One region of the Cupriavidus sp. FW306-01-F10A genome, then DNA from elsewhere that is predicted to be linked to it. Evidence: predicted binding sites of a transcription regulator. Region 1 holds the regulator's gene; the other holds the start of a gene.

Region 1 (4,450 bases):
CGGCTTCGTTGCCGCGCTCGCGCGCCTTCAGGAACTCGCCCATGCCGGATTCAAAGATCCGCTCCAGCGCGCCGGTGTTGTGGCGGTTGTTGACGGCACTGTTATATAGCGCCTGCAGGTCGCCGCCGGCCCAGAAGTCGCGTTCGAACCCCTCGGTCTGGGTGCGCGCCGAGCGCAGCGCCAGGTGCTTGCGGAAGATATAGGTCCACGAAAACAGCGACATGACGAGCAACAGCGCCATGACGGCCTGTGCCAGCAGGCTGGCGTGGAGCACCAGCGTTACGATCGACATGTCTTGCGTGACGGTCACGGGATTCATCGTGCGGACTTGATGGTAGCTAGAACGGGGTCGGGAATCGGGGCGGGACGGAAAGTGCTTCGATCGACACACCCAACACGGATCGCGCCAGAGGCCAGCATCAGCTCGCCACGCCAGGCTTCCTGGGTGAACTGGACCGACGCCGGGCCGACCCGGTCGATGCGCGTGCGGATTTCGAGCTGGTCATCCAGCCGGGCGGGCGCATTGTAGTCCACCGCCGTGCTGCGGACGATAAAGACCACGCCCGCCTCGTCGGCGAGCGATTGCTGCTCGATGCCGAGCGCACGCAGCCACTCGGTGCGGGCGCGCTCGAAGAACTTCAGGTAGTTGGCGTAGAACACTACGCCGCCCGCGTCGGTGTCTTCCCAGTACACCCGCAGGGTCCAGACAAAGTTTGTCATGGCCGCGATTGTAACGGAGAGCGATAGCGGTTTCGTGTAAACCCGCATGACGACTTTGCAACAGCAAGTTGCTGGCCAGCCCTTGCCAGTGCTTGCCTGGCGGGGCCGACGGCTTGCGGCGGGCGCCCGCCTCGCGCTACACTGCGCGCAACCATTCCATCTTGCGCGACTGGCGAAGTCAGTGGGCACTACCACGAGGAAGCGCAAGTTCTCTGGCGTGACGTTCATTGCGCGTTCGCGTAACGTTCAGCACGCCTAGGCGTGAAGTTGCTTGCGCCTGCCGCTCGCCTGGGCAGCGAATGGGAAGCAGGGTGCGCCCTGCACCGACGGTTACAACGAGCCGCCGGTGCTGGTCGCCGCTAGCCTTCCCCGCGCGCCCTATCCCCGATGCGTGAATCGGATTCCCTATTTTTCAGACGAGTTTCGCCATGTTCGAACGCAGCCGTTTTACGATCGACCAGATCGACCCCGAGGTCTTTGCCGCCATCCAGCAGGAGAACCAGCGCCAGGAAGACCACATCGAGCTGATCGCCTCCGAGAACTACACCTCGCCGGCCGTGATGGCCGCCCAGGGTTCGCAGCTGACCAACAAGTACGCCGAGGGCTACCCCGGCAAGCGCTACTACGGCGGTTGCGAGTACGTCGACGTCGTCGAGCAGCTGGCCATTGACCGCGTCAAGCAGCTGTTCGGCGCCGAAGCCGCCAACGTGCAGCCCAACTCGGGCTCGCAGGCCAACCAGGGCGTGTACTTCGCCGTGCTCAAGCCGGGCGACACCATCATGGGCATGAGCCTGGCCGAAGGCGGCCACCTGACCCACGGCATGGCCCTGAACATGAGCGGCAAGTGGTTCAACGTGGTCAGCTACGGCCTGAACGCCCAGGAAGACATCGACTACGACGCGCTGGAAAAGCTGGCCCAGGAGAAGAAGCCCAAGCTGATCATCGCCGGCGCCTCGGCCTTCGCGCTGCGCATCGACTTCGAGCGCATCAGCAAGGTTGCCAAGTCGATCGGCGCTTACTTCATGGTCGACATGGCCCACTACGCCGGCCTGATCGCCGCGGGCGTCTACCCGAACCCGGTGCCGCACGCCGACTTCGTCACCACCACCACGCACAAGAGCCTGCGCGGCCCGCGCGGCGGCGTGATCCTGATGAAGGCCGAGCACGAGAAGGCCATCAACTCGGCCATCTTCCCCGGCATCCAGGGCGGCCCGCTGATGCACGTGATCGCCGGCAAAGCCGTCGCCTTCAAGGAAGCGCTGACGCCTGAGTTCAAGGAATACCAGCAGCAAGTGGTGAAGAACGCCGCCGTGCTGGCCGAGACCCTGATCGCGCGCGGCCTGCGCATCGTCTCGGGCCGCACCGAAAGCCACGTGATGCTGGTCGACCTGCGCGCCAAGAACATCACCGGCAAGGAAGCCGAGCGCATCCTGGGCGAGGCGCATATCACCGTCAACAAGAACGCCATCCCCAACGATCCGGAAAAGCCGTTCGTGACCTCGGGCATCCGCCTGGGCTCGCCGGCCATGACCACGCGCGGCTTTAAGGAAGAAGAAGCCCGCATCGTCGGCAACCTGATCGCCGACGTGCTGGACAACCCGCACGACGCCGCCAATATCGCCAGCGTGCGCGAGCAGGCGGCAGCCCTGACCAAGCGTTTCCCGGTCTACGGCTGATGCATCGAGGCCGCCCATGCGGATTTCGCATGAGCGGCCGGCAGCTCCGCAAGCCGGCGTCCTCGGGCACCGGCCTGCGGGCCTCGCCAACCCGCCCCGCCTCCGCAGAACGACAACACGGACAAGGCGACGGGGTTCAACTGAAGGTGGTCCGGCATGAAATGCCCCTTTTGCGGTCATTCCAATACCCAGGTACTCGACACGCGCATGTCGGAAGACGGCGATGCCGTGCGCCGGCGCCGCCGCTGCGAAGCCTGCGACCGCCGCTTCACCACCTATGAGCGGATCGAGCTGTTCTTCCCCGCCATCGTCAAGAAAAACGGCTCGCGCGTGGACTACACCCGCGCCAAGCTGAAGGACTCCATGCGCCTGGCGCTGCGCAAGCGCCCGGTCTCGGCCGAAGCCATCGACGAAGCCATCACCCGCATCGAAGAAAAGCTGCTGGCACTGGGAGAGAAAGAAATCCCAAGCAGCCAGGTCGGCGAACTGGTGATGCGCGAATTGCGCAAGCTCGACAAGATCGCGTATATCCGCTTTGCTTCGGTGTACCGGAGCTTTGAGGACGTGTCGGAATTCCGCGACGTGCTGGATGAGTTTGCGGCGTCCACCCCTCGGAAGGGGTAGCAAAAGTAACAAAATCGTTGTTTAATCCCCGTTGCATTTCCGCAAGGCCCGCTGTCGCATATTAAAAGGGCCCGGGATTGCAGACCAAAAAAAAGAAGTTAACGAAGTCGGACGTCTTTTGACGGGGGTCAGAATGGGTCAACGCTGCCGCGGGGCAGCCGGCTTTGCCATGCTCGAAGCATTGGTGGCAATTGTCGTTCTGGCGGTTGGCGTGCTCGGCGTCGCCAGCCTGCTGCTGAATTCATCCCGCTTCACGCAACAAGCTTCCTACGACACCACTGCCATGCAGCTGGCCACCGAGATGGCCGAGCGCATGCGTGCCAATCCGGCCGTCTCGCAAACCGGCGCGGCGGCGGAAGCCATCACCCCGAACCGCTACTTCATCGACACGGCCAGCGGGCAGCCGCCTGCGCTCACGGCGGCAAACAGCCCGTACGCTGTCGCCTGCCCGGGCACGGCGGCCGGGTGCGCGCAGCAACTGGCGGATTTCGATGTCGCCGAGTTCTGGGAACGTGTCAGCACAGGCCTGCCTGGCGGACGCGCCGTGATTTGCCGGGACATGGTCGCCTACGACCAGGCCACCGGCTTCTCATGGGGATGCACGCCCTCGGCCACTGGCCGCGCGGACGACGCCCCGATAGTCATCAAGATCGGCTGGATCTCCCGGCTTGCAGCCAAAACGGTCGCGGCACGGGTCGACATGTCCGATATGGGCACGCGCCCCCAGGTGGTCATCGTGGCCACGCAGGGTACGGTGAACTGACATGCGCAACGCCAGGACGTATCCCAACGCCGGTCGGCATCGTCAACTGGGGCTGTCGCTGGTGGAGCTGATGGTGGCGATGACGCTGAGCCTGCTCCTGATCATGGCTGCCGCGGCGCTCTACCTGACCGGGCGAGCCAACTACAACAGCATCGACGACACCACTGCGCTGGATGAGAAAGGCCGCTTTGCGGTGGATACCGTGGTGCGGATCGTGCGCCAGGCCGCCTGGAGCAACTATGCGGGCAACAGCGCCGCGGCCTCGCCCGGCGCCAGCGGGCCACCGGCGCCCAGCCCTGGAGGCGTCATGCTCACCACCACGAGCCTGTCGCCGACCATCAGTGGGCTCGACAGCTGCGGCGCCCCCACGCAAGACCTCGGCAATCCGGCGCAAAACCTCGCGTGTCCAGCCCAGGCGGGCGCCGTGAACAAGAGCGACGTGCTGCAGGTCCGCTTCTTCGGCTCCGGCACACAGCAGGACCGCACCGTTCCGGACAACAGCATGATCGACTGCTCCGGCAATGGCGTCGCCGAGCCGCAGGCCTGGGAAGACGCAGACCTCGCGCGCGGCATGGCGGTCTTCTATGTCAGCAACGATGCCAGCGGCATGCCTCAGCTGATGTGTGGCTATCGTCCACGGGACGCCGCCAACAAGGAAATCCTCACG
Region 2 (4,450 bases), on a different contig from region 1:
GCAGGTCTTGCGGAATGCGGTCGATGCGCGACAGCGAGCCGTCGAAGTACTTCAGGTCGGCGACCATCACTTCGTCCCACAGGCCGCGTTCCTTCAGGTCGCGCACCAGGTAGTCATTGACCACGGTGAACTCGCCCGACAGGTTGGACTTGACGTACAGGTTCTGGAAGGTCGGCTCGATGCACGCGGACACGCCGATGATGTTCGAGATCGTGGCGGTCGGCGCGATCGCGATGCAGTTCGAGTTGCGCATGCCGTGCTGCTTGATGCGGGCGCGCAGGCTGTCCCAGTCCATGGTGCTGGACAGGTCCACGTCCAGGTAGCCGCCGCGCTCTTCGGCCAGCAGCTTGAGCGAGTCCTGCGGCAGGATGCCGCGGTCCCACAGCGAGCCGGTGTAGGTCTCGTAGCGGCCACGCTCTTCGGCCAGTTCGGTGGAGGCCTGGTAGGCGTAGTAGCACACGGCTTCCATCGAGCTGTCGGCGAACTTCACCGCGGCGTCGCTGGCGTACGGCGTGCGCAGCACGTGCAGGCAGTCCTGGAAGCCCATGATGCCCATGCCGACCGGACGGTGGCGCAGGTTGGAGTTGCGGGCCTTCTCGACAGCGTAGTAGTTGATGTCGATGACGTTGTCGAGCATCCGCATGGCGGTGCGGATGGTCTTCTGCAGCTTGGCGTGGTCGAGCGCGTACGAACCATCAGCCTGCTTGGCCAGGTGGGCGACCAGGTTGACCGAGCCCAGGTTGCAGACGGCGATCTCGCTGTCATTGGTGTTCAGCGTGATTTCCGTGCACAGGTTGGAGCTGTGGACGACGCCGACGTGCTGCTGCGGGCTGCGGATGTTGCACGGATCCTTGAAGGTGATCCACGGGTGGCCGGTTTCGAACAGCATGCCCAGCATCTTGCGCCAGAGCTGCATGGCCGGGATCTTCTTGAACAGCTTCAGTTCGCCGCTGGCGGCCTTGGCTTCGTAGCCGAGGTAGGCCTGCTCGAACGCCTTGCCGACCTTGTCGTGCAGGTCCGGGCAGGTGGACGGCGAGAACAGCGTCCATTCGCCGTTTTCCATCACGCGCTTCATGAACAGGTCCGGAATCCAGTTGGCCGTGTTCATGTCGTGGGTGCGGCGGCGGTCGTCGCCGGTGTTCTTGCGCAGCTCCAGGAATTCTTCGATGTCCAGGTGCCACGTTTCCAGGTAGGCGCAGACGGCGCCCTTGCGCTTGCCGCCCTGGTTCACGGCCACGGCGGTGTCGTTCACCACCTTCAGGAACGGGACCACGCCCTGGCTCTTGCCGTTGGTGCCCTTGATGTGCGAGCCGAGCGCGCGCACGTTGGTCCAGTCATTGCCCAGGCCGCCGGCGAACTTGGACAGCAGCGCGTTTTCCTTGAGCGCTTCGTAGATGCCTTCCAGGTCGTCCGAGACGGTGGTCAGGTAGCACGACGACAGCTGCGAGCGCTGGGTGCCCGAGTTGAACAGGGTCGGCGTGGACGACATGAAGTCGAACGACGACAGCAGCTGGTAGAACTCGATGGCGCGCGCTTCGCGGTCGGTTTCGTTGAGGGCCAGGCCCATGGCGACGCGCATGAAGAATGCCTGCGGCATCTCGATGCGGGTCTCGTCGATGTGCAGGAAGTAGCGGTCATACAGCGTCTGCAGGCCCAGGTAGTTGAACTGGAAGTCGCGGCCGGCGTCCAGCGCGGCGCCCAGGCGGGCCAGGTCGAAGGTGGCCAGCTTCTCGTCCAGCAGCTCGGCCTTGATGCCGCGCGCGATGAACTTCGGGAAGTACTCGGCGTAACGCGTGGTCATTTCGGCCTGAGTCACTTCGGCACCCAGGATTTCCTTGCGGATGGTGTGCAGCAGGATGCGGGCAGTGACCTGGCTGTAGTCCGGGTCCTTTTCGATCAGGGTACGCGCGGCCAGGATGGCGGAGTCGTACACCTGCGTCATCGGCACGCCTTCGTACAGGTTCTTGAGCGTTTCCTTGAGGATCGGCTCGGCGCTGACGGCCTTGCCCAGGCCGGCGCAGGCGGTGTCGAGCAGCTCGTGCAGGGCGACGATGTCCAGCGGCTTGGTCACGCCGCCGTCGGTCACGTTGACGCTGATGCCGCCTTCCTGCACGCGGGCCACGGCCTCGGCGCTGGCGCTGGCGCGTTCTGCCTTGCGCTTCTCGCGGTACAGCACGTAGGCGCGGGCCACTTCATGCTCGCCCGAGCGCATCAGCGCCAGTTCCACGTGGTCCTGCACGTCTTCGATATGGATGGCGCCGCCGTTGGGGCGGCTGCGCACCAGCGCGCGCACGACGTTGTCAGTCAGTTGCTCGACGATCTCGCGCACGCGCGCGGACGCGGCGCCCTGCCCGCCGTTCACGGCGAGGAAGGCCTTGGTCATGGCAACGGCGATCTTGGACGGCTCGAAAGCCACCACGGCGCCATTGCGACGAATGATCTTGTGATCCGGGTAGTTCGTATTGGCGGCGTTGGCGGGGGTCTGCTGCGCGGTCGGTGCGATACCGGCGGCGGCGCCACCCGTGGTGATTTCGTTCTGGGCCGTTTGCATGAGAACTCCTGTTTTTACCCTGGAAATAAGAGACAAAAGAGTCCCTGGCGAAATGCGGCGAAAAGAACGTCCCTCCCGGCGTGAAGTCGGGGGCGGACAGACTGCCTTTGCGTGGACATTTCGCCAGGGACTCTTGTGATTCGCTGGCCTTAGCGGGCGGTTTCGAGACGATGCACGAACTTCGTGATCCCTGACTCACCCTTGGGCCGGCTCCCCGGTTTGACTACTAGATATAGTGTGTGATGCGTGAAACTGGGCTAAGTATAGTGAAACGAATCCGAATGACCAGTCTTGACAAGCGCTTTTTCGGGGGCGGTGGCGCCGATGCGGCAACGCCACATGCCCGCAAGCCTAGTACTCGCAAGGGTTTTCGTCAGACCGTTCGCAACTGCACATTTCACAAAAATTTTTTTGATTGTTGCGACGTTGCGATAGCCCCACCCGGGGGTGGGGCATGTGCGCCGGAACGGGGCGCACGGGGATGGGGAATGAGGTTAAGGATTCGTCACCTGGCCAGCCGCGCCCGGGCACTGGTAGGGCAACATGCCCGGCGCCACGCCCGCCTGCCTGGCAAAGCGCGCCCAGTCGAAATGCGGGCCGGGATCGGTCTTGCGCCCCGGGGCGATGTCGCTGTGGCCGGCAATCGCGCGCACCGGGTAGGCGGCCAGCAGCGCGGGCACCAGCGCGGCCACGGTGTCGTACTGGGCCAGGGTGAACGGCAGGTCGTCGCAGCCCTCGATCTCGATGCCGATGGAAAAATCATTGCAGCGGGCGCGGCCGAAGAAGTCGGACTGTCCGGCGTGCCAGGCCCGCTGCGTGCACGGGACAAACTGCACCAGCTCACCCTCGCGCGTGACCAGGAAGTGCGCGGACACCTGCACCTGGTGGATGGTGGCAAAGAACGGGTGCTTGTTGGGATCGAGCCGGTTCTGGAAGAAGGCCTCGATGTCGCCGCTGCCGAACTGGCCGGGCGGCAGGCTGATGTTGTGCAGCACCACCAGGTCCACCGGCATGCCGGCCGGGCGCTCGTCAAAGTTGGGCGACGGCACGCGGCGCGCGGCGGGAACCCAGCCGTCGGCCTCTGGCAGATAGCGGTGCTCGGGCTTGCTCATGACGTGCCCTCGCCTTCCACGGTGCTACGGTCGGCGGCGTCCATGGCTTCGCGGATGCCCAGTTGCTGGATGCGGTAGCGCAGCTGGCGCAGGTTCAGGCCCAGCAGCGGCGCGGCCGCGGTGCGGTTGAAGTTGGTCTGCGCCAGCGCCTGCAGGATCAGCTCGCGCTCCACGGCTTCCAGCCTGGCTTGCAGGTCGATCGGGAAGACGATGCCGCGGCAGGCGCGTTCGGCGGGATCGCCGGCGGGCTCGGGTTCGGGCGCGCTGGCCGGGGCCGGGGGCGGCTCTGCCGGGGCCGGCGCGGGCGCGGCGGCCGGCGGCACCGGCGCCCACATGCCTGCGGCGCCCCAGGGAGCGGAATAGTTGGTGGGCGCCATCGCCGGCGCGGGGGCATGCATCAGCCCGGCGCGCTCGGCGCCGGCGTCCAGCGGGCCCAGGTCGGCCAGCTCGATCTCTTCGCTCTCGGCAAAGGCGTAGGCGCGCTCCAGCAGGTTCTCCAGCTCGCGCACATTGCCGGGGAAGGGATAGGCCACCAGCCGTTGCAGCGCCGCCGGCGACAGCCGCCTGGGGCGCGGGTCGCCGTAGCGCACCGCCAGGTGGTCCAGGATGGCGCGCGCCAGCACCGGGATGTCTTCACCGCGCTCGCGCAGCGTGGGCATGCGCAGCGCCAGCACGTTCAGGCGGTAGTACAAGTCCTGCCGGAACTGGCCGGCCGCCACCATCGCCGCCAGGTCCTTGTGGCTGGCGCACATCACGCGCACGTCGACGGCGTCTTCGCGGCTGGCGC

Evidence for each region. Region 1 encodes NrdR, which represses ribonucleotide reductase genes. Its sites were predicted from a motif close to CACNANATNTNGTG; they were not measured.
Region 2: the regulator NrdR is predicted to act here: its motif matches at 2,776-2,789, upstream of AC3WLF_RS10280 (ribonucleoside-diphosphate reductase subunit alpha).

What each region holds. Positions count from the first base shown of each region.
Region 1 is NZ_JBYSYA010000014.1:131,359-135,808, reverse strand. Features, by position in the region: gene tolQ (protein TolQ) at 1-319, opposite strand, end outside; gene ybgC (tol-pal system-associated acyl-CoA thioesterase) at 316-720, opposite strand; ZMP/ZTP riboswitch at 876-1,021, shown strand; gene glyA (serine hydroxymethyltransferase) at 1,149-2,396, shown strand; gene nrdR (transcriptional regulator NrdR) at 2,553-3,020, shown strand; gene pilV (type IV pilus modification protein PilV) at 3,154-3,783, shown strand; gene AC3WLF_RS20430 (PilW family protein) at 3,785-4,450, shown strand, end outside.
Region 2 is NZ_JBYSYA010000005.1:268,312-272,761, forward strand. Features, by position in the region: gene AC3WLF_RS10280 (ribonucleoside-diphosphate reductase subunit alpha) at 1-2,551, opposite strand, end outside; gene ampD (1,6-anhydro-N-acetylmuramyl-L-alanine amidase AmpD) at 3,046-3,663, opposite strand; gene AC3WLF_RS10290 (sigma-54-dependent transcriptional regulator) at 3,660-4,450, opposite strand, start outside.